4 regions of the Pseudocitrobacter sp. 73 genome follow, and region 2 is predicted to be linked to each of the others. Evidence: predicted binding sites of a transcription regulator. Region 2 holds the regulator's gene; each other region holds the start of a gene.
What was found. The regulator CRP, encoded in region 2, controls carbon source genes, mostly activating them, when cyclic AMP is high. The targets are predictions, from matches to a motif close to ATGTGANNNNNNTCACAT.
Positions count from the first base shown of each region.

Region 1: a site for CRP is predicted at 1,268-1,285, ahead of ldtB (L,D-transpeptidase). Genes of this name have one in related genera too.
Region 3: a site for CRP is predicted at 2,435-2,452, ahead of F0Q32_RS13490 (sugar transporter). Genes of this name have one in related genera too.
Region 4: a site for CRP is predicted at 4,789-4,806, ahead of aaeR (HTH-type transcriptional activator AaeR). Genes of this name have one in related genera too.

Region 1 is NZ_VTZO01000020.1:333,731-339,746, reverse strand. It holds gene F0Q32_RS20520 (reverse transcriptase family protein) at 1-141, opposite strand, end outside; gene F0Q32_RS20515 (helix-turn-helix transcriptional regulator) at 131-427, opposite strand; gene F0Q32_RS26215 (hypothetical protein) at 465-620, opposite strand; gene ldtB (L,D-transpeptidase) at 1,383-2,303, shown strand; gene F0Q32_RS20505 (GntR family transcriptional regulator) at 2,478-3,194, opposite strand; gene F0Q32_RS20500 (glycoside hydrolase family 1 protein) at 3,215-4,591, opposite strand; gene F0Q32_RS20495 (anion transporter) at 4,698-5,816, opposite strand; gene mntR (manganese-binding transcriptional regulator MntR) at 5,813-6,016, opposite strand, start outside.
Region 2 is NZ_VTZO01000016.1:162,003-168,018, reverse strand. It holds gene F0Q32_RS18075 (YheU family protein) at 1-100, shown strand, start outside; gene F0Q32_RS18070 (phosphoribulokinase) at 127-996, shown strand; gene F0Q32_RS18065 (OsmC family protein) at 1,128-1,532, opposite strand; gene crp (cAMP-activated global transcriptional regulator CRP) at 1,835-2,467, shown strand; gene F0Q32_RS18055 (YccS/YhfK family putative transporter) at 2,516-4,591, shown strand; gene F0Q32_RS18050 (aspartate aminotransferase family protein) at 4,584-5,801, opposite strand; gene pabA (aminodeoxychorismate synthase component 2) at 5,890-6,016, opposite strand, start outside.
Region 3 is NZ_VTZO01000011.1:44,528-50,543, forward strand. It holds gene F0Q32_RS13475 (YhcH/YjgK/YiaL family protein) at 1-244, shown strand, start outside; gene F0Q32_RS13480 (SLC13 family permease) at 258-1,538, shown strand; gene F0Q32_RS13485 (PhzF family phenazine biosynthesis protein) at 1,522-2,328, opposite strand; gene F0Q32_RS13490 (sugar transporter) at 2,527-3,726, shown strand; gene F0Q32_RS13495 (MarC family NAAT transporter) at 3,765-4,436, opposite strand; gene marR (multiple antibiotic resistance transcriptional regulator MarR) at 4,677-5,111, shown strand; gene marA (MDR efflux pump AcrAB transcriptional activator MarA) at 5,130-5,513, shown strand; gene marB (multiple antibiotic resistance protein MarB) at 5,544-5,762, shown strand; gene eamA (O-acetylserine/cysteine exporter) at 5,796-6,016, opposite strand, start outside.
Region 4 is NZ_VTZO01000015.1:240,109-246,124, forward strand. It holds gene argR (transcriptional regulator ArgR) at 1-64, shown strand, start outside; gene yhcN (peroxide/acid stress response protein YhcN) at 439-702, shown strand; gene yhcN (peroxide/acid stress response protein YhcN) at 811-1,074, shown strand; gene F0Q32_RS17180 (barstar family protein) at 1,127-1,402, opposite strand; gene aaeB (p-hydroxybenzoic acid efflux pump subunit AaeB) at 1,577-3,544, opposite strand; gene aaeA (p-hydroxybenzoic acid efflux pump subunit AaeA) at 3,550-4,482, opposite strand; gene aaeX (p-hydroxybenzoic acid efflux pump operon protein AaeX) at 4,490-4,693, opposite strand; gene aaeR (HTH-type transcriptional activator AaeR) at 4,824-5,759, shown strand; gene tldD (metalloprotease TldD) at 5,896-6,016, opposite strand, start outside.

The DNA of each region.
Region 1 (6,016 bases), on a different contig from region 2:
TGTTAACTTGCGGAAATCACAAAGGTTTATATTTAAAAGTTGCGCCAGTCTTTTTTTGTTTTTCAGTTTATATAGCGGGGAATCAATTAATTTGTATGATTTATCTCGCGTTGAGATTTTAAGTTCGGGTTTAGATTTCATTTTTTTTAGCAATCCATTCGACTACATTTAAAATTTTACCCGCACAATTCAGTCTAAACCGCTCTGAAAATTTATTACTTTTATACAAAGACTCGGAGAAAAAAAGTAATGATTTAACTGGGATGTCAAAATGCTCTGAGTACTTATTGAGCACATCTAACGAAGGAGCTACGGAACCATTTTCCAATAGTAAGATAGTTTCTTTTGGAAGAGAGGTCGCCTGAGAAAGTTCCAAAACAGTTTGCTGATGGTATTGTCTAATCAATTTCAAGGCTTTATTTAACATACTTGTACCTACTTGTTTTGAAACCAGGGAGGACACATTACTCGTCTCCCCCTTCAAAATAGTTAATCACTGTACATATGATGTTAGCTACGCGAATTGCGAGTTTCACACCTTTCCATCCAGTAACCAACCACTTCTTCAAGGTTGATTTGCTCTGTGCCTGCTGTTCTTTAGTTAAGCTGTCTTTTTTCATGTCGACTTTTTCCTTATGTCCGATGGCGCGTGAACATTTTGCTCACTTAAACACCAAAGGCTCGCCCTCATAAGGATGAGATTGAACAGCACTAGCTCCCCGCTCCACGAACCCTCTGTCGCCCAGAGGGTTCGAATACCCATCATGCTATGCTGCCAGTACTGCCCGGAGGCGTCAGGAGCCATGCGTGGGGGTAAAAAGGTAGAAAGCAGTTAAGCTTTCCGCGAGTTTTGCAACTCAGTTGATGACGATTTATCTCAAGTCTTAACTAATGCTTTCATGCTACAGCATTTATCTGAAAATGCAGAATTTTTTTTATAGCTTTTATAACTAAATCATGGATTCGAATATAACGAAAAGAACTATCAGTCACCTATATTTTCATTAAAATGCTGGATTTTTCGGCAGATAACCTGCTTGAGAACAGAATCAAAAATCATACAAAGATAATTTCGTCAAATCTTCTAGGAAGCACAGAAGCACCACATCCCATGATTTTTTTACTACCTTTGAAACTGCATGGTAACGTTGCTGGTAACTAACACGGAAGTATCCTGAGGAATGTGACAAACCGCCTATTATGCCACAATTCCGAATTAAAATCGCCCGCCTTCGTAACGGGCTAAACTGTCACCTAAGTGAAAAAAATGTGATTTCGTACACATCTGAATTCCCTGTTGCCGGGAATGCACATATAATGCGCTTCCATCATACATCCGATTTTCCAACCACAGCCTGAGTGGCACTGATATCTCGAACAACATGAACATGAAATTAACAACACTTTTCGCTGCGGCGCTTGCAGTCGTTGGCTTCTGTAAAACCGCATCCGCAGTGACATATCCGTTACCGACGGATGGTAGTCGTGTCATTGGTCAGAATCAGGTGATCACCATCCCTGAAAACAACAAGCAGCCGCTGGAATACTTTGCGGCGCAGTATCAGATGGGTCTTTCCAACATGCTGGAAGCTAACCCGGGCGTGGATACGTATCTGCCAAAAGGCGGCACCGTACTGACCATTCCACAGCAGCTGATTCTGCCGGATACCGTGCATGAAGGTATCGTGATCAACAGCGCGGAAATGCGTCTGTACTACTACCCGAAAGGCACTAACACGGTCATCGTGCTGCCAATCGGTATCGGCCAGTTGGGCAAAGACACGCCGATTAACTGGACCACCAAAGTAGAACGTAAGAAAGCGGGCCCGACCTGGACGCCGACAGCGAAAATGCACGCGGAATATCGCGCCGCGGGTAACCCACTGCCAGCAGTGGTTCCGGCTGGCCCGGATAACCCGATGGGTCTCTACGCGCTGTACATCGGTCGCCTGTATGCGATTCACGGCACTAACGCCAACTTTGGTATCGGTCTGCGCGTAAGCCACGGTTGTGTGCGTCTGCGTAACGAAGACATCAAGTTCCTGTTCGAAAGCGTACCGGTCGGTACTCGCGTCCAGTTTATTGATGAGCCGGTGAAAGCCACCACAGAACCCGATGGTAGCCGCTTCATTGAAGTTCACAATCCGCTGTCAACGACTGAAGCCCAGTTTGAAGGCGGTGAAACCGTTCCGGTTACGCTGAACTCTGCGGTGCAGAAAGTGACCTCTCAGTCTGACGTAGACCAGGACGTGCTGAGTCAGGCGATTCAGAATCGTGCCGGTGTGCCGATTCGTCTGAACTGATTCGGTTCAGATGTGAAAATGGCGAAGCTGATGCTTCGCCATTTTTTTTGGGTATTGGTGCGTTTTTTCCCCTCACCCCGGCCCTCTCCCACAGGGAGAGGGAGAAAACGAGCACAATCGGTTCCCTCTTCCTGTGGGAGAGGGTTAGGGTGAGGGCACCAACGCGCACTCCCCTCACCCATTATTCACCATCACAAACCCGCCATGATCGTAACGATAATGACAGTGTGCGTACTCCAGTGGCGTACCGTCTTCCAGATAAATAACCTGCTCCAGTTCCAGCACCGGGTCAGTCTCGTCGCAGTTGAGATACTCTCTGTCGCAGGCATTCGGTTTACAGGCGCGCACCACACGATATGAGCCCATCATCTTTAAGCCCAGCGTTTCGCGCACGTAGCGAAATACCGAACTTTCCAGATGTGATTTATTGAGCCCCGGCACCAACGCGACCGGCATTACTGTCATATCCAGCGAAATCGGTTCACCGTTGACTAAACGCAGGCGGATAAAGTCATACACCGGCGCATCGGCACTGATCAGCAGAGAGGTTTGTTCTTTTTCATCCGGGAAGCGCACCTCAAATGCAATCACCTGGCTTGTTACTTCACCAAGATGTCGCCAGGTTTCCGTTGCGCCGAAATAGTCGCTGCCCGCGACATCCCACTGCGAAAGCTGGCGGAAGTTTTTACGCACAAACGTCCCCTGCCCCTGACGCGCATAGATAATGCCTTCAACAATCAGCTGGCGCATCGCCTGCTGAATGGTCATGCGGCTGGTGTTGAATTCAGCCGCCAGCGCCAGCTGATCGGGCAGCGGTTCTGTCGCCGGGTAGCGCTGGCTCAGAATACGCTGCTTAATTTCCTGTGCGATGGAGAGGTACTTCGCCGCCATCTTCCGCTCCTTAATGGGTGTTACATCTCTTCGCCGTTGCTGTGAATCGCCCGCTTCAACCACGCGTAGCTTTTCTTCGGCACGCGGCGCAAATCTTTCAAATCATGGTTTTCCCGGTTCACATACACCACGCCATAACGCTTACGCATGTCGCCCTGGGAGCTGAGAATATCAATTAACCCCCAGCCCAGATAGCCTATCACCTGTGCGCCATCCTCAAAAATGGCCTCTTTCATAGCGTTGATATGGTCGCGATGGTAGGCGATGCGATAATCATCGGCGACGGGCGTTTCGCCATCCCAGGATTCAATCACACCAATGCCGTTCTCTATCGGGAAGACCGGCAGACGCCAGTCGTTATAGTATCGCGTTATGATGCTGCGGAACCCAAGCGGATCGATTTGCCAGTTCCATTCGGTGGCTTTCAGGTGCGGGTTGGGGGTATCGCCAAAGCGCATATAGTTATTGACGGCAGTGCCTTCCTGAATGGGATCGCTGCTCAACGTGCGGCTGGCATAGTAGCTAAAGGCCATATAATCATTTTTTAGCGTCGCCAATGCGGCGAGGTCTTCTTCGCGATAAATATCACGCAAACCTTCTCTCTCGACAAATGCCATCACTTCCGGGCTGTAGCCCTGCCCCGCAAACGCGCGTAACAGATTCTGATTGAAGAATTCGTCGAGTTGACGGGCGCAGAACACATCGCGCGGTTTACAGGTTGCCGGGTACACCTGGGCGTGCGCCAGCATGCCGCCCATCAGCTTGCCGGGTTTGGTTTCATGCAGATAGTGTGTGAGATGTGCGTGCGCCATCATCACGTGGTGCTGAATCTGATAAAGCTCGCGTAACGTTTTCTCACCCTGCATATAACCGGAAATCAAAAATGCTTCCGGCATATGGTAAAGGTTCTGTTCATTGAAGGTGAGCCACCAGGTCACCTGGTCGCCAAAGCAATCGATCATCTTCTTGCCATAGCGGATGAACGCGTCCATTACCCGGCGATCGGTGAAACCGTTGTATTTTTCCGCCAGCGCCAGCGGCATGTCGAAATGATAGAGGCAAATCATCGGCGCGATGCCGCGCGCGACAAGCCCATCGATAAAGCGTTGATAAAACGCGATCCCTTCGTCATTAAACTCACCGTCGCCGTCCGGGCAAACGCGGCTCCAGGCAATCTGGAAGCGGTAACAGTTCATGCCCAGATCCTGCATTAAATCAAAATCTTCGTCGAAGCGATGGTAGCTATCGGTGGCGACCTTCCAGTCAGAGGCATGCTCTTTCGGCTCGCGAATGTCATACACCGACATCCCCTTTCCGCCCTCGTTCCATGCGCCTTCGGTTTGCATGCTGGAAACAGAGTTTCCCCAAAGAAAATCAGCTGGCAGTGTGTTCATCATGACGCCCTCAAATATGACTAGTCAAATAATATATATGGCTAGTCATATTAGAAAGCGCTGTGTGACGCAACGAAAAGGCTCACGTTTTGTGAGCCTGTCTGAAAGATTAAAGGAGACCGAGGAGATGCAGCAGACCGTAACCGGCCAGCGCCGCCCACAGCAGCATGGGGAGAGAATAGAGATGGAAGCGCCACCAGATACGGCGATCGTTCGCCATACGTAGCGCAATCAGGTTGGCAAGCGAGCCGGGCAACAGGCCAAAACCGCCGACGTTCACCGCCCATGCGAGCAGAATGGAGGGCGGGACATAATTAAGCAGCAAAATCGTTGAAGGCACGTTGCTGATCACCTGCGAAAGACCAATCGCCGTAAGCCATAAAGAAACATTCGACAGTTGCCCGACGCCATGCAGTGAATGCTGCAATGCTGGCAGTTGCGTCAGCAGATGCACATCAATGAACATCGCCATAAAGACCAGCAGCAGGGACCAGTCGACACTGTAAACCACGCGCCGCTCCAGCAGCAGGAAGCCCACGGCCACGCACACCAGCCCCCACAGTTCGAGCTTCATCTCCAGTGCCGCGAGGAAAACCAGATAGAAGGCCAGGCAGCACCATACCAGCTTTGGCCGCCATGAAGGTGTGGTATCGCTGCTTTGAAATTGCAGTTTTTTCGCTGGAAAACAGCACCAGCAGAGAACGAGCAGCGTCGCCATCATCGCCAGCGCCAGCGGTAACATTTGCAATGTAAAAGCCGGGAAGCTCAGGCCGGAGCGGCCCCACAGCAAAATATTCTGCGGGTTGCCGATGGGCGTGAGCAGTGAACCGGAGTTTACTGCCAGCGCCTCGAAAATAATCAAGCGGTTAACCGGAATGGCGCACCATTTTTTGAGCGTCAGCGTGAGCGGCACAATAATAAACAGCGCCACATCATTGGTCAGAAAGGTCGATAGCAACGCCGCCGCCAGCACCATAAAGATAGCCAGCTGTCGCTCGGTAACGAAACGCCGCGCCATCTTACGCCCGAGCACATCAAAATAACCGCTCTGCTCAACGCCTTTAGTGAGCAGCATTAAACCGCTCAGGGTAATGATGGTATGCCAGTCAATCGCGGCCGGCCAACGCGCCGGGGCAAACGGAACCAGAAACGTGAGGATTATGCCAATGAGCAGCAACAGATGCAGAAAACGATCGCGCGCCAGCGACCGAATAAAAGGAGGTGTCATTCAACGTACTGCCCATGTTTTTGGGTAAACTGACGGAACATGTCCAGCGTCTCTTCGCTGACATGATGTTCAATGCCTTCGGCATCACGACGGGCGGTATCCTGGCTAACGCCCAGCGCCAGTAAAAAGCTCTCGACAACCTGATGACGCTCGCGGCTCTCCTGAGCCAGCTTCTCGCCTTCAGGCGTTAAGAAAACGCC
Region 2 (6,016 bases):
CGACGTAAAACAGCAACTACAACGCGGCGAAGCGGTACTGGTGTGGTCGGAACTTCATGAAACCGTCAACATCATGCCCCGCAGCCAGTTTCGCGGTTAATCTTACCGACTCGGGAGTTGTTCGCTATGTCTGCCAAACATCCGGTTATCGCCGTCACGGGTTCCAGCGGGGCGGGAACCACCACCACCAGCCTCGCGTTCCGCAAGATTTTCGCCCAGCTTAAACTCCACGCCGCAGAGGTGGAAGGCGACAGCTTCCACCGCTACACGCGTCCGGAAATGGACTTAGCGATTCGTAAGGCGCGCGATATGGGGCGTCATATCAGCTACTTCGGCCCGGATGCCAACGACTTCAGCCTGCTGGAACAAACCTTCCGCGAGTACGGGTACAGCGGCACCGGACAATCGCGAAAATATCTGCATACCTATGATGAAGCGGTGCCGTGGAATCAGGTGCCGGGAACCTTCACCCCGTGGCAGCCGCTGCCTGAGCCGACCGACGTGCTGTTTTATGAAGGGCTGCACGGCGGCGTGGTTACGCCGCATCACGATGTGGCGAAACATGTCGATTTACTGGTGGGCGTGGTGCCAATTGTGAACCTGGAGTGGATCCAGAAGATGATCCGCGACACCAGCGAGCGGGGTCACTCCCGCGAGGCGGTGATGGATTCCGTGGTCCGTTCGATGGAAGATTACATCAACTACATCACCCCGCAGTTCTCGCGCACACATCTTAACTTCCAGCGCGTGCCAACGGTCGATACCTCCGATCCCTTCGCCGCCAAAGGCATTCCGTCGCTGGATGAAAGCTTTGTGGTGATCCACTTCCGCAATCTCGACAATATCGACTTCCCATGGCTGCTGGCAATGTTGCAGGGCTCGTTTATCTCGCATATGAATACGCTGGTGGTGCCTGGCGGCAAGATGGGGCTGGCGATGGAATTGATCATGACGCCGCTGGTGCAGCGGTTGATGGAAGGGAAGAAGATTGGGTGAAGGGTGCAGGCTGGGCCCCTCACCCCGGCCCTCTCCCGCAGGGAGAGGGAGAAAATCAGCGCAGAACCTGAACACCGCACGGTCAGTCCCCTCTCCCTGCGGGAGAGGGTTAGGGTGAGGGGTGTCTCAACTTACCCCTCCACCACCTCATAAGAATGGGTAATGTTCACCGCTTTGCCCAGCATCAGCGCCACTGAACAGTACTTCTCTGCCGACAAATCCACCGCGCGGGACACCGCAGCATCTTTCAGTTCTTTACCCGTCACGATGAAGTGCAGGTTGATGTGGGTAAAAATACGCGGGGCTTCTTCGCGGCGTTCAGAGGTCAGTTTAACTTCACAATCGGTCACGTTATAACGCCCCTTTTGCAGAATCGACACCACGTCGATAGCGCTACAGCCGCCCGCTGCCATCAGCACGATTTCCATCGGGCTTGGTGCTTTATCACCTGAGTTGCCATCCATCAAAATCTGGTGCCCGGAAGCTGATTCACCCAGGAAGGTTAACCCTTCAACCCATTTCACACGCGCTTGCATAGTTGTCACTCCAAAGTTGCAAATTTATTGTCAGATTACGCGCACATAACAAATCTCGCAACGGAAGTAGACCTGGGTCATGCTGAAGCGAGACACCAGGAGACACACGGCGAAAGCTATGCTAAAACAGTCGGGATGCTACAGAGATACATAAACGTACTGCATGTATGCAGAGGACATCACATACTGGTCGCGACAATCTTTGACGACCGACTTCCCAGGTAGAGGGAAGGATATTATTTCAACCAGTGGCGGCCTGATTTATGCCGCTGGCGATAGCTTATAACAGAGGATAACCGCGCATGGTGCTTGGCAAACCGCAAACAGACCCGACTCTCGAATGGTTCTTGTCTCATTGCCACATTCATAAGTACCCATCGAAGAGCACGCTGATTCACCAGGGTGAAAAAGCGGAAACGCTGTATTACATCGTTAAAGGCTCCGTGGCAGTACTCATCAAGGATGAGGAAGGCAAAGAGATGATCCTTTCCTACCTCAACCAGGGCGATTTCATCGGTGAACTGGGCCTGTTTGAAGAGGGCCAGGAACGTAGCGCCTGGGTTCGAGCGAAAACCGCCTGTGAAGTGGCGGAAATCTCCTATAAGAAATTCCGTCAGCTTATCCAGGTTAACCCGGATATCCTGATGCGTCTCTCCTCTCAGATGGCGCGCCGTCTGCAGGTGACCTCTGAGAAAGTCGGTAACCTGGCGTTCCTCGACGTTACCGGTCGTATCGCACAGACGCTGCTGAATCTGGCGAAACAGCCGGATGCCATGACCCACCCGGACGGTATGCAAATCAAAATAACCCGTCAGGAAATCGGTCAGATCGTTGGTTGCTCCCGTGAAACGGTGGGTCGCATCCTGAAGATGCTGGAAGATCAGAATCTGATCTCCGCACACGGTAAAACGATCGTCGTTTACGGCACGCGTTAATCCCGTCTGACGGCGTATTGTTCACGCAATACGCCGTTTTTGTCTCTTATGTGGCGCAGGCTGATTTACCACCCGGAAGTCAACTATGCACTGCGGCAAACGCTGGTGTTATGTTTGCCGGTCGCCGTCGGCCTGATCCTCGGCCAGCTTCAACACGGTTTACTGTTCTCTTTAGTGCCTGCCTGCTGCAACATCGCCGGGCTGGATACTCCCCATAAACGCTTCTTCAAACGCCTGATTATTGGTGGATCGCTGTTCGCCGGATGCAGCCTGATTGTGCAATTGCTGCTGGCTGATGATATCCCGCTGCCGTTTATCCTCACGGGTCTGGCGATGGTGCTGGGTGTTACCGCCGAAATCAGCGCACTGCACGGGCGATTGCTTCCGGCTTCGCTGATTGCCGCGATTTTTACCCTAAGCCTGGCGGGTAACATGCCCATCTGGGAGCCGTTACTTATCTACGCACTCGGCACGTTGTGGTACGGGCTGTTTAACTGGTTTTGGTTCTGGTTGTGGCGCGAACAACCGCTGCGCGAATCGTTAAGCCTGCTCTATCGCCAACTGGCGGAGTACTGCGAAGCCAAATATAGCCTGCTGACGCAACATACCGACCCGAACACCGCCCTGCCGCCGTTGCTCAACCGTCAGCAGAAAGTGGTCGATCTTATCTCCCAGTGCTATCAGCAGATGCACATGCTGGCGGCGAATCAGCACAATGATTACAAGCGCCTGCTACGCGCCTTCCAGATGGGGCTGGATTTGCAGGAGCACATCTCGGTGAGCCTGCACCAGCCGGAAGAGGTACAAAAACTGGTCGAGCGCAGCCACGCCGAAGTGGTGATTCGCTGGAACGCACAAACCGTCGCCGCGCGCCTGCGGGTCATGGCCGATGACATTCTTTATCACCGCTTCCCGACGCGCTTCAATATGGATAAGCAAATTGGCGCGCTGGAGAAAATTGCCCGCCAGCATCCCGATAACCCGGTTGGGCAGTTCTGCGCCTGGCACTTCAGCCGCATCGCCAAAGTGTTGCGTTCTCAGCGCCCGCTTTATCCGCGTAATCTGATGGCCGATAAAGAGCGCCGCCTGCCGTTGTTCCCGGCGTTGAAAAGCTATCTGTCACTGAAATCACCCGCCCTGCGTAATGCCGCGCGTTTAAGCGTGATGTTGAGCATCGCCAGCCTGATGGGGGCGGCACTGCATCTGCCAAAACCTTACTGGATCTTAATGACCGTGCTGTTGGTGACGCAAAACGGCTACGGCGCGACGCGCGTGCGTATCTTCCACCGTGCAGCGGGTACGCTGGCGGGGCTGGTGATTGCCGCTGCAACGTTGCACTATCATTTCCCGGAAGGGCTTGCGCTGGCCGCGATGCTGGTGATCACCCTGATAAGCTATCTGATCATTCGCAAAAGCTACGGCTGGGCAACCGTGGGATTTACCATTACGGCGGTATATACCCTGCAATTGCTGACGCTCAACGGTGAGCAGTTTATTGTCGCACGTTTCGCCGACACCATTATTGGCTGCCTGATCGCCTTTGGTGGCATGCTGTGGCTGTGGCCGCAGTGGCAAAGTGGTTTGCTGCGGAAAAATGCGCATTCAGCGCTGGAAGCGGATCAGGAGGCAATCCAGTTAATTTTGAGTGACGACCCTGCCGCGGAAAAACTGGCGTATCAACGTATGCGCGTCAACCAGGCCCATAACGCCTTGTTTAACTCGCTCAATCAGGCGATGCAGGAACCGGGCTTCAATACGCACTATCTGGAAGATATGAAACTGTGGGTGACGCACAGCCAGTTCATCGTTGAGCATATCAACGCGATGACCACGCTGGCGCGTGAGCACGATACGCTCTCGCCGGAACTGATGCAGCGTTATCTGGAATCGTGTGAAGTCGCCCTGCAACGCTGTCAGCAGCGTCTGGAGTATGATGAATCGGGCAGCAGCGGGGATGTGAACATCATGGAGTCGCCGGATACGCTGTCCCATGGGCCACTCAGCACCATGGAACAGCATCTCCAGCGTATTCTGGGCCACCTCAACACCATGCACACTATTTCGTCGGTGGCATGGCGTCAGCGGCCACGGCACGGTATCTGGCTAAACCGCCATATTAACTAACGACCTTTGCCACTGCCTGAGCAAAGCGCGTCATGCCGTCGTCGATGTCTTTTTCTTCCACCACCAGCGACGGCGCGAAACGCATCACGTCCGGCCCGGCGTTCAGCACCATGACACCCGCCTCGGCGGCGGCGTAAAGGAATTCACGCGCGCGGCCTTTGTACGGCTCTTTCAGTTCGGCGCCAATCAGCAGCCCCATTCCGCGAATATCGCTGAAGATATCAAACTTCGCGTCAATATCCTGCAAATGCTTCACGAAACGCTCGCGTTTGGCGTGAACGCCATCGAGCACGTCAGGCGTGTTGATAATATCGAATGCCGCACCCGCCACAGCACAGGCCAACGGGTTACCGCCGTAGGTCGAGCCGTGGGAGCCGACGTGAAATGCGCTGGCAATATCTTCAGTCGTGAGCATGGCGCTAATCGGGAAACCACCGCCCAGGGCTTTCGCGCTGGTAAGGATATCCGGCGTCACGCCATAGTGCATATAGGCAAACAGCGAGCCGGTACGGCCCATCCCGCTCTGCACTTCATCAAACACCAACAGCGCCTGATGTTTATCGCACAGGTCACGCAGCCCCTGTAAAAATTCCGGGGTCGCGGCCAGCACGCCGCCTTCGCCCTGAACGGGTTCGACCACAATCGCGCAGGTATGGTCATCAATTACCGCTTCAACCGCATGCAGATCGTTAAACGGCACGTGGACGATATCCGCCGGTTTCGGGCCAAAGCCATCGGAATATTTCGGCTGACCGCCGACAGAAACAGTAAACAGCGAGCGACCATGGAAGGCATTATGGAAGGCAATAATCTTACTTTTGTACGGGCTATGACGCGTAGAGGCGTAGTAACGCGCCAGTTTGAACGCGGTTTCGTTGGCTTCTGTACCGGAGTTCATGAACACTACGCGCTCGGCAAAGGTGGCGTCCACCAGCTTCTGCCCCAGACGCAGCGCCGGTTCGTTGGTAAACACGTTACTGGTGTGCCACAAGGTTTCACCCTGCGATTTTAGCGCCTCTACCAGCGCCGGATGGCAATGCCCCAGCGCCGTTACCGCAATCCCGCCGGCGAAATCGACGTACTCTTTCCCCTGCTGATCCCACACGCGGCTGCCTTTACCTTTTACCGGGATAAACTCCGCCGGTGCATAAATTGGCAGGATCACCTGATCGAATGTCGCGCGGGTAATTGCAGGTTGTTTGGTTGTCATGTCATGCCCTTCTGTGATTATGCAGCAATGATTATGAAATTATAATCACAAAATATGCATAAAAGATCACTTGATAGCAATGACTAAATTAGCGATTAAGAAAGTTTGCCAGCAGCGCATGCCCTTGTTCGCTGAGAATACTTTCCGGGTGGAACTGCACGCCTTCAAGATCCCACTGGTGATGGCGAATGCCCATAATCTCACCGCTTTCACTG
Region 3 (6,016 bases), on a different contig from region 2:
GATTACCGGGTGTGAGGGCATTAATGCGGGAACGCGGCCCGTAGCTCGCGAAAGCGATGAAGAACGTAAGCCTGATCTGTTTATCGCCTCTGCCCCTGAAAACAACGTCGCCATTACTCTACACGCCGGTGATTTCGCCGTCTTTATGCCTGAAGAACCTCATCAGGCACTGTGCGCGATTGGAACGACCACATCAGTACGCAAAGCGGTCTTTAAGGTGCCACGCGACATGCTGGAAGCCTAACAGGAGAGAAAAAATGACAATGGAAATGATGTTGGCGTTAGGGATACTGGTTCTGATGATCGTATTGATCATGTCAGACAAAATGCCTTTCGGCGCGCCCCCGCTGCTTGCGTGTTTATTACTGGTTGTCTCGGGTCTGTCTACCGTTCAACAAGCCTTTGCCGGATTCGTAAACCCCAGCGTGATTATGATTGCGGGATTTATGGTGGTGATGGCCGCCTTACAAAAAACCAGACTTATCAATAACGTTAAATCGGCCATGATAAGTCTGGTTAACAAAGGGAGTTATCGTAGCTATGCACTTCTGCTGATTATCGTCATGTTGGGGGCAAGCCTCGCGGGCACGGGGGCGACTGGCTATTACGTGCTGATCCTATCCCTGGTCTCGACCATTCCATATAGCAAAAAACTGCCAACATCAAAGTTGATGATGCCACTGGGTTTTGCCACTAACCATCCGCTCCTTCCGATTAACCTCGCACTTCTTTTTGGTGTAACTGCGACCGTTCTTGAAACAGCCGGTTTTCATCAGGAGATTTCGATGGGGCGCTTTGCATTGGTAAACCTGGTTATGTCGGCGGCCTTTCTTGCATGGAGTCTGCTTGCTTATCGCTTTCTTCCGGATCATCCGATTGCCGATGCCTCCGATGACGCCCTTGCCGCCCGCGAAGAAACGTTCAACGCGCTTCCCGCATGGAAAGAATATTGCACCATCGCCGCATTTGGTATCAGCGTTATCGGCATGATGCTGATGAATATGCTGGGAAACATTGCATTTGTTATACCAGGTCTTGCCGGCGCGTTCGTCCTGATGATTGACGTGTTGGATTTTAAAGAGGTACGCGATCATATGGGCGCTCCCGTCATTCTGATGATGGCTGGGGTAATTGGCGTGGCTGACGCACTGGCGGGCACCGGTTTTACGGCAATGGTAGGCGATGCCGTGGCAGGTGTGCTGGGTTCGGGCGTCTCACCGTTCGTCTTTATCGTCGCCTTTGCGTTGCTGACCAGTACCTGCGCCACATTCACCGGGTCGAATATGGGGTCAGTTTATATTTTTGCCCCTATCGCTATAGCCGCCTGCACCAGTCTTGGGCTCAACCCCACAGCTGCGGCCATCGCGGTTGTCATTTCCGGCTGGAACGGCGGCTATATGCCGATTGACGGAATGCCGGCCATGATACTCGGGATGGGGAAATACAAACTTCCGGAATTCTGGGTGTTCTCCGTACCCATGTATCTCATCCGCATTCTGGCGCTATGCGCAGGCGCTGTCTTTATCTTCCCAATGTAACCTCAGGCAAAAAAAGCGTTCCTTTCAAATAAAGGGACGCTTTCCCACCCATCAATACCCGATTCCCCTGCCATTCGCAGCGTACATCGCCGCCGCGTGCGGAAACCTGACGCGCCAGCATCCGCGTTTTGCCCAGTTTTTCGCCCCAGTAGGGAATGAGCATAGTATGCGATGAGCCGGTTACCGGATCTTCCCATACCGCTTCACCCGGCGAGAAGAATCGGCTGACAAAATCATACGCGCCGTCGCCACGTGCAGTAATCGCCACTTTGTGTTCTCCGGGGATCATGGCGCTAATATTGGGCGTCACCGCCTCAACCTGCTGACGACTCTCCAGTTCAATAACCCAGGCGCGGCCTTTACGTGCATTCAAATACTCCGTAATCCCCAGCGCGGCAAGCATCTCGGCAGGCGGTGTCGCGGGTTGCGTCTCGCCTACCGGAAAATCAAGCGTCAGCCATTCGCCATCGCGCGTGACCGTCTGTTGACCTGATGCGGTTTCAAAGCGGATTGTGCGTTCCGGGTAATGCAATTGCTGAAAAATAACGTGCGCCGTGGCAAGTGTCGCGTGCCCACATAGGTTGACTTCCTGACGTGTGGTAAACCAGCGCAGCTCAAAGCCGCTCGCCTGTTGAACCACAAATGCGGTTTCTGACTGATTGTGCTGCTGGGCCATTTTCAGCAATACCATATCGGGCAACCAGTTCTCCAGCACGCAGACCGCCGCGGCATTCCCCTCAAACGGACGCTCACTGAACGCATCCACCAGATAAATATCAATTTCCCGCATTCTGATCTCCTGTCGCTATTCAATCGTTAAAATGACACAAATCTGTGGGCTACGGCAGTCTGATGAAAAAAATCATGGGCAATACCATTGATTGAACAGATACAAAATGAGACCTACATCACAAAATGATTGTCATTTAACCTATAATGGCTTTAAGATCGTACGTCTCATCCTGACCAAACTACCCCAGAAAATTCTATGACAACGAACACAGTCTCGCGCCACATCGCATGGCTTCGGGTGGTGACGCTCGCCATCGCGGCCTTCATCTTTAATACCACCGAGTTTGTGCCGGTGGGCCTGCTTTCCGATATCGCCGACAGTTTTGGGATGACGACGGCGCAGGTCGGTATCATGCTGACTATCTATGCATGGGTAGTTGCGCTGATGTCACTGCCGTTTATGCTGCTGACCAGCCAGATGGAGCGCCGTAAGTTATTGATTGGCCTGTTTGTGCTGTTTATCGCCAGCCATATCCTCTCTTTCTTTGCCTGGAACTTTACCGTGCTGGTCGTCAGTCGTATCGGTATCGCGTTTGCTCACGCCGTGTTCTGGTCGATCACTGCGTCTCTTGCTATCCGGATGGCACCTGCCGGAAAACGGGCACAGGCGCTGAGTCTGATTGCCACCGGTACCGCACTGGCAATGGTTTTTGGCATTCCGATTGGCCGCATCGTGGGGCAATATTTTGGCTGGCGAACCACCTTCCTGGCCATTGGTTTGGGTGCGCTGCTGACCATGGTGGCGCTGATTAAACTGCTGCCCAAACTGCCGAGTGAGCATTCGGGTTCCCTGAAAAGCCTGCCTGTGCTGTTCCGTCGCCCTGCACTGGTCAGCATTTATCTGCTGACCGTGGTTGTGGTAACCGCCCATTACACCGCATACAGCTATATCGAACCCTTTGTCCAAAACGTTGCCGGGCTGAGCGGGAATTTCGCCACCATACTGCTGCTGATTCTTGGCGGCGCGGGCATCATCGGCAGTATTCTGTTCGGGAAACTGGGTAATTTGCACGCATCTGGACTCATCACCAGCGCGATCGGTCTGCTGTTGATTTGCCTGCTGCTACTATTGCCGGCGTCCCATCAGGCCAGCCACCTTGCGGTACTGAGCGTCTTCTGGGGTGTTGCGATTATGATTATCGGCCTGGGCATGCAGGTGAAAGTGCTGTCGCTGGCACCAGATGCAACCGACGTAGCGATGTCGCTGTTTTCCGGGATCTTTAATATTGGTATTGGTGCGGGCGCGCTGCTGGGAAGCCAGATAAGTAGCCACATCTCAATGGCCTCAATTGGTTATGTCGGGGCGGTTCCGGCGATTGCCGCATTGATCTGGTCGGTGATTATCTTCCGCCGCTGGCCCGCGGCGTCATTAGAAGAGCAGGCGCACCGCTCGTGATGTTAAGTGAGCCGGGCTGATATCCCCGGCTCCCTGTATTACGCGCCCGGCCAGGTGTTAATAATTTCCACCACGCCGTTAATAATAAACTGCACGCCCATACACACCAGCAAGAATCCCATCAGGCGCGAAATGGCTTCGATGCCACCTTTCCCTACCCAGCGCATAATCGCCCCGGAACTGCGCAGGCTGCCCCACAGAATAATCCCCACCAGCGCGAATATAATGGGCGGCGAGACAAGCACCACCCATTCAGGGAAACTCACGCCGTGTTTAATAGTAGACGCCGAGCTGATAATCATGGCGATGGTACCCGGCCCTGCTGTGCTCGGCATCGCCAGCGGCACAAACGCAATATTGGCGGTCGGCTCGTCTTCCAGCTCTTCTGATTTGCTGGACGCTTCCGGGGATTCGTGAGCTTTCTGCTGCGGGAAAAGCATGCGGAAGCCAATGAACGCGACGATCAATCCCCCGGCGATACGCAGGCCAGGTATTGAAATACCGAATGTATTCATCACCAGCTGACCGGCATAGTAAGCCACCATCATAATGGCGAAGACATAAATAGACGCCATCCGTGCCTGATGATTACGTTCTGCCGCGTTCATATTTCCCGCTAATCCGAGAAAAAGCGCTACGGTCGTGAGCGGATTTGCCAGCGGTAAAAGCACCACCAGACCAAGCCCGATAGCCTGAAAAAGTTCAATCATATGAGATACTAGCCTTCTCTGTTTTACGAATAAGTTCGCAGTCTACGCGATGCAGTATAGCGTTTTCGCAGCATCTCTTGCTATGTCACCCCGTTGTACAGAATTTCCTCTTAATGGTAGTTGGATAGTCTCTGTTCAGCGTTTTAGCAAATCGTGGCATCCCTCAATCCATTCAGTTGACTTATGATTGCGTGAGAAATAATATCCACCGCAACTAAAGTACTTGCCAGGGCAACCATTGTGAACATCACAAGCGACCTCTTCAATGAAATCATCCCGCTTGGGCATTTGATTCACATGGTTAATCAGAAAAAAGATCGCTTACTCAACGAGCATCTATCGCCTGAAGACATTACTTCCTCACAGTTCAGGGTCCTCTGCTCTATCCGCTGCAAAGGCAGCATTACACCGGTAGAGCTGAAGAAAATCCTTTCGGTCGATCTGGGCGCGCTTACCAGAATGCTTGACCGATTGCTTTGTCGGGGCTGGATTGCCCGTTTGCCGAATCCTCATGACAAACGCGGCGTACTTATCCAGTTAACGCCAGAAGGCGCTGAAATTTGTGAGAAATGTCATCAGCTTGTTGGGCAGGACCTGCACCAGGAATTAACAAAAAACTTAACGGCAAACGAAGTTGCAACGCTTGAGCTTCTGTTAAAAAAGATTTTGCCGTAAACAGAAAGAGGTAAGACGATGTCCAGACGCAACACTGACGCTATCACCATTCATAGCATTTTGGACTGGATCGAAGATAACCTTGAATCGCCCCTGTCGCTGGAAAAAGTGTCAGAGCGCTCGGGTTACTCCAAATGGCACCTGCAACGGATGTTTAAAAAGGAAACGGGACACTCTTTAGGTCAGTACATTCGCACCCGTAAATTGACCGAGATTGCCCAGAAGTTAAAAGAGAGCAATGAGCCGATTCTCTACCTGGCAGAACGCTACGGTTTTGAATCACAGCAGACGTTGACGCGAACCTTTAAAAACTATTTCGATGTGCCACCGCACAAGTATCGCGTTACCAATATGCACGGAGAGTCTCGTTATCTCTTCCCGCTTAATCACTGTAGTTATTAATCGCCTGTACAAGACGTATCGAGGAATACCATGAAACTGTTCGCCTCCGCTGCCCTCGCTATTATGGCGTTGGTTTCCAGCCAGAGTTACGCGGAGCAAACCCTGACACCTACGCAACACAACGCCCGAGACACCATGATTATGCCGTCGGCTAACCAACAGTCGCCGTTCGATTTTAATCATATGGATGCCGGTAGCGACAAATCAGACGAACTGGGCGTGCCGTACTACAACCAGCGTGGCCTCTGATTTGTGTCCGCCCCGCACACGCGGGGCGTTGCTTTATCCCCTCGCCGCCCGCATGCCGGGCAGACGCAATCCGAAGACATTAATAAACAAGCCCGCCATAATAAGCACCGCCCCCAAAAGCTGTAATGCCGATAAGGTTTCATCAAGCATTAACGCCGCGCTTGCCAGCCCCACGACCGGAACCAATAGCGATAACGGTGCCACACGCCAGGTTTCATAACGCCCGAGTAACGTACCCCAGATGCCATAGCCGA
Region 4 (6,016 bases), on a different contig from region 2:
CCGTGGCTTTACGGTGAAAGATCTCTACGAAGCCATTCTGGTTCTGTTCGAGCAAGAGCTGTAATCCCCTTCCTCTGGTCGCTGGCCAGAGGATCATCCCTTTCTGCCGCTTCGTTTCCCCGACATTCTCCCGCACACCATTTTGCAATACGTGCTTTAAATCGCCTAAACACATAGTTTCAGTGAATACATCCGCACAGAATCGCACGAAAAATCAAATCAGTATATCCATATGATTTTCTTAGGATTAACCTCACAATATAGCACTAATACACCATTTTTTATTTCAATTGGTCATAAAAAAAAGATTTTTTAAAACAGATTTACGCTTGAAACCATTAGTCTGGTATTAATTTTAAGTGTGATTAGTGTATACTTAATTTCGTGATGAGGGTCACAAAACAAAGACCTTCCAAATAATTCGACGAGGTGTAGATCATGAAAATCAAAACAACTGTTGCGGCTCTGAGCATCCTTTCCGTTATCTCTTTTGGCGCTTTCGCCGCTGACTCTATTAACAGCGATCAAGCGCAAAATCGTCAGGCTATCGGCACCGTATCCGTCGGTGCAGTCGGTTCTTCTCCGATGGATATGCATGAGATGCTGAACAAGAAAGCGGAAGAACAGGGCGCTTCTTCTTATCGCATCATCGAAGCGCGTACCGGCGCCCACTGGCACGCAACAGCTGAACTGTACAAATAAGTTTGGCTTATAGAGTGAGTAAGATTTAGGTAAACAATATTTTCTACAGCGGTCCAGGAAGCCATGTTTTCTCCTCTCACCGCTGTCGCACATGGTGGAGTAAAAATTATGAAAAACGCAATGTTCATCGCTTCTCTGGGTCTGGCTTCTGTTCTCTCTTTTGGTGCCAGCGCGGCTGAGCAAATCAGTTCGGAACAAGCACAGAACCTGCAATCTATGGGTACCGTTTCCGTATCACAGGTCGGCAGCTCGCCGATGGATATGAATAGCGCATTATCAGCAAAAGCAGCAAAAGAAGGCGCAAGCGGCTACCGCATTATTGAAGCGCGTTCCGGTAATACCTGGCACGCGACCGCAGAATTGTACAAATAAACCCTCGTCGTCTTGTCCGACGACTTGCCCCCGCCGTTACGCGGGGGCTTTTTTATGTCCGCGAAAGGTTAAAGCGCAGCATCCCTTCCAGCTCTTCCTCTGCCTCATCAAATAACAGTATCAGCGCACCGTAACGCCGCTTCTGCTTCTCATCCAGATGCAGGAACTCTATCTCCAGCGGCAGCGGAAGCTGGCTGCCGGTCACGACATCCCACAATGAATCGAGATCGTGAACCTGCCCACTCTTGAGTGCGAAAAGGCGCGTGAACTCGCGGTAAAAATCACCCTGGTTTTCTATTTCATCAAAATCAAAAGAATAGAGTTCCATCGCCCGCCCTCAATTTTCCCGCCGCTGTCATCCGCCTCTAAGTATAGCGATAAAAAAACCGACGCTGAGGGCGTCGGCTTTATAGGGGGATAAATGTGAGAAGGTCTGGACGATTGATGTATTGCCTGATGGCGCTTAGCTTATCAGGCCTACAGACGTTATATCCGACACGTGCTAGCTGTTCGTTAGTGCGCTCTGATACTTATGCAGCATCGCCACCAGCCGAGCAACCGGTTCGGTAACCTGCGGCGAAGCATCCCAGATACGTAATTTGTCCTGATAGATATCTAACTCTTCCAGTAGACGCAGGAAGTAGCGACGACGTTTATCATCGTTGCCTGCAGAGATCACGCTGTCCGCCGTGCGTCTGAGCTGGCGGTGAAACTCAGAGAGATCCTGATTCACAGGCACTGGCGCATCGCGCAGACGCTGGTGCGCAATAATCAGCGACAGGGCCAGACGGAATTTGGCGATATCGTCAGGGAATTTATTCAACAACAGGAAGAGTTGCTGATAGAGCGCCGGCAGATGGTTCTCTTTACGTCGCGCGGAGTTGGTAGTCATCGCCGAAACCGCCGCCGATACAAACTGGTTTAGCAGTACGCGGCCCGTCCGTTCACGCGAGTTATCGCGAATCAGCATAATAACCATCAGCGCCAGGAAGCAGCCCACCAGCTGGCCCAGGGCGCTATCAAGGAACTGGCTAAATTCAAACTTCATCGGGTTATCGAGCACGATAATGTTGATGGTACTCGCCAGCGCACCCAGCGATCCCAGCCGCCGTTTCTGCACCTCGATACCAATAAAGAACGCCAGCACCGCCAGGCTAATACAGAGTAAAAGCATGCTTTGCTGCGTTGAGGGGATGATCACCAGGAAGAAGAGCGTCCCCAGCGGCAGCGCCAGCAGCGTGCCGTAAAGGAAGTCGACGGCAACCATCCGGGGGTTTGGCAGACGCATAGCCAGCGAGGTGACCACCGCAATCATTACCATCGCCCCACTGCCGGATGTCCAGCCGGTCCACAGCCAGAAGAGCGTGCCCAGCACGCAGGATACCGTCGTACGCCAGAAGTTAACCATCGCATGGTGGCGTTCGGCAGACTCGGCCTTCACCACCACTTCGTCCTGAAGAATTTCCTCTTCGCGGGCGCTGATTTTGGTATTACCAATCACGCCGCGTTTTAGCAACAGGTAGCGCGTCGCCGTGCCCACCCAGCCGTAAATCGTAACCGGCGTGCCGTGTTCGCCCGTCCAGGCCATCACCCGACGCATGCGTTTAAGCTGACGATGCACATCCTGTACGGTCTCTACCGGCTCGGCGAAGAGTTCGCGATAGTCATCGGTGACCGTTTCCGGGCGCGTGTTCTGAATGATGTAGGTTTCGCACGCCTGGGTGATCATGGTCAGGGAGACCGTGTTCAACGCCTTTAAGCGCCGATTAGCGCGCGACCAGCGGGAGGACTCCATACTCAGGTTGCTTCGCATTCCACCCAGGGCTGCGGTGCGGCGCACAAGTCCACTCCACGCGCGGTCAACTTCTTCACTGTCGCCATGCTTGATGCACAGCTGCATCAGGCGATATTGATCGATAAGCAGGTTATCCAGTTCAAGGTCGATCTCTTTTTTGATCGATCGCGGGGAGAAAAGCAGATCGGCCATGATCGCGCAGACGATACCAATAACGATCTCGCTACAGCGTTCGACCGCAAATTGCGGCGTCAGGAGCGGTTCGGCCTGAATAGTGATAACGATAATCAGCGCCGTGTAACCCGCCAGCCCCCACGCATAGGAGTTTTCGACGCGGACCAGCGAGGAGAGCCAGGTACAAAAACCGGCCCAGATACAGCACACCAGAACCATTAGCAACGGCGCGCGGATCATCATAATAATGATGGTTAACGCCGCGATACAGCCGATAAAGGTCCCGATGATACGTAGCATCCCGCGGTAGCGGATAGCGCCGGAATAGGGTTCACCACCGGCGGCAAATGCCGGGCCTGCCGCGACGATTGCTGCCGTCAAAACCGCCCAGCGCGGCGTTTCCAGCTCAAAGTGGAAACCGACAAACAGCGCCAGCACAATCGCGCAAGCCAGTTTAATGGCAAAGCGGATGTGCTGATTGGCAATGCTAAAAATGCCCATAACGATTAACCGAACTCACGCAGACGCAGCGCCAGTTTCTGGAAGAAGGTCATGTTCTGCGCGTCCCGGTCTTTTTCACCGGTAATCACCACCGTCGCGGTTGTCCCGGCAGGCCAGATATTATCCTGCTGTTCATCAAGATGAATACGGACCGGCACACGCTGCGCCAGACGTACCCATTCCAGGTTGGAATCAATGGTTGCCATGCCTTTCGCATCATTGCTGCTGCTGGCGTTGGTTACGCCCGCCGCGATGCTATCTACGGTGCCTTTGATAACACGGTTGCTGCCAAGCGGGGTGACTTCCGCACGATAGCCTTTTCGCACGCCTTCCAGTTTGGTCTCTTCCAGGTAGGCCAGTACGTAGAACGAATTCTTTTTCACCAGCGCCACTGCCGTAGAACCACGGGTAATAAACTCACCGTTAAAGACGTTGAGGTTGGTTACCCAACCGGCGGCAGGCGCGCGGATAACGGTGCGGTCAAGGTCAAGACGTGCGAGGTCGCGGGTTGCCTGTGCCTTGGCTAACTGATGCTCGACGGTTTGCAGGACGTTATTGGCCTGGTCGATTTCCTCACGCGACATCGCCTGAATGCCTAACTGGTTACGACGTCCGGCTTCCCGACGCTTCTCGCTGGCGAGCGCTTTGTAATACGCCACATCGGCTTCAGCTTCTTCCAGTGCTTTCTGGTATCGTGGCTGGTCAATGGTAAACAATACCTGGTCTTTACTAACCAGTTGGTTATCCTTGATATTTACCTGAGTAATCAGCCCGGAGACATCGGGCGCGATGGCGACCACGTCTGCACTGAAACGCGCATCACGCGTCCACGGCGACTCGGTGTAGTACACCCAGGCGCGGAAAATGGCGATAAAAGCCAGAATAACCAGTATCAGTGTGATGGCTGTACGGGAGATTTTTCTTATTAGCGTTTTCACATCTACCTCAAACGAACAAACGTGATATCAGATAAAAAAGACAGCAATACAATGCCGTATTGAACAGCGCAGGGTGCCAGACAAAGTCATAGATACCGGTTGGAATAAGCAGTCGCCTCACCCCCCAGAAGATGGCGAGCGACAATAGCAACTCAAAGAAGATCGGCGGGAATGACAGGCCGAAAATCACAATGACAGGAAACAGACTCATGTTGACCTTGGTTTAGACTAGCGTGCAGGTGAGAGTGCGCTTTAATTATTCAGCTAACAGTATATTAACGTAACTGTTATGCCGTTATCTATATATTGTGATCTAAATCACTTTTAAGCCAGAGTGAATAATGGAACGACTAAAACGAATGTCGGTGTTTGCCAAAGTGGTCGAGCAAGGCTCGTTCACCGCCGCCGCGAAACAGCTTCAGATGAGCGTCTCTTCCATCAGCCAGACTGTATCAAAGCTGGAAGATGAGTTACAAGTTAAGCTGTTAAACCGCAGCACGCGTAGTATAGGTCTCACAGAAGCCGGCAAAATATATTACCAGGGATGCCGCCGTATGCTGTTTGAGGCTCAGGATGTCCACGAACAGCTCTACGCGTTTAACAACACACCTATCGGTACGCTGCGAATTGGCTGTTCTTCAACTATGGCACAAAATGTCCTCGCGCGGATCACCGCGGAGATGTTGAAGGAGTACACCGGCCTGACGGTAAATCTGGTCACGGGTATTCCGGCCCCGGATCTGATTGCCGATGGTCTGGATGTGGTCATTCGCGTTGGCGCATTGCAGGATTCCAGCCTCTTCTCGCGCCGGTTAGGCTCGATGCCGATGGTTATCTGCGCGGCTAAAAGTTATCTACAACATGCAGGCATTCCAGAGAAGCCCGCCGACCTCGCCAACCATTCATGGCTGGAATACAGCGTGCGTCCGGATAACGAATTTGAGCTGATCGCCCCCGAAGGCCTGACCACACGCCTCATTCCTGAAGGGCGATTTGTGACTAACGATCCGATGACGCTTAGCCGCTGGCTCTCTGCGGGTGCGGGGATCGCGTACGTGCCGCTCATGTGGGTGATCGAAGAGATTAACCGTGGCGAGGTGGAAATTTTGCTGCCGCGCTACCAGTCCGATCCGCGTCCGGTTTACGCACTTTATACCGAGAAAGATAAGCTGCCACTGAAAGTGCAGGTGTGTATTAATTACCTGACCGATTATTTTGTCGAGGTGGCCAGGCTGTATCAGGGGATGCGGGGTAAAGATGAGACGGGAGAACGTTGAGGCATTTCGCCTGATGGCGCTACGCTTATCAGGCCTACTCGATCGGTTGGCCGGATAAGGCAAAGCCGTCATCCGGCAACAACGCGCACAACACCGTAGGCCGAATAAGGCGAAGCCGCCATCCGGCAAGGCAAAATTACGCGGTGCCACCCACGGTCAGGTTATCAACCTTCAGCGTCGGCTGACCCACGCCAACCGGCAGGCTCTGCCCCTCTTTACCGCAAACGCCCACGCCGTTATCCAGCTTCAGGTCGTTA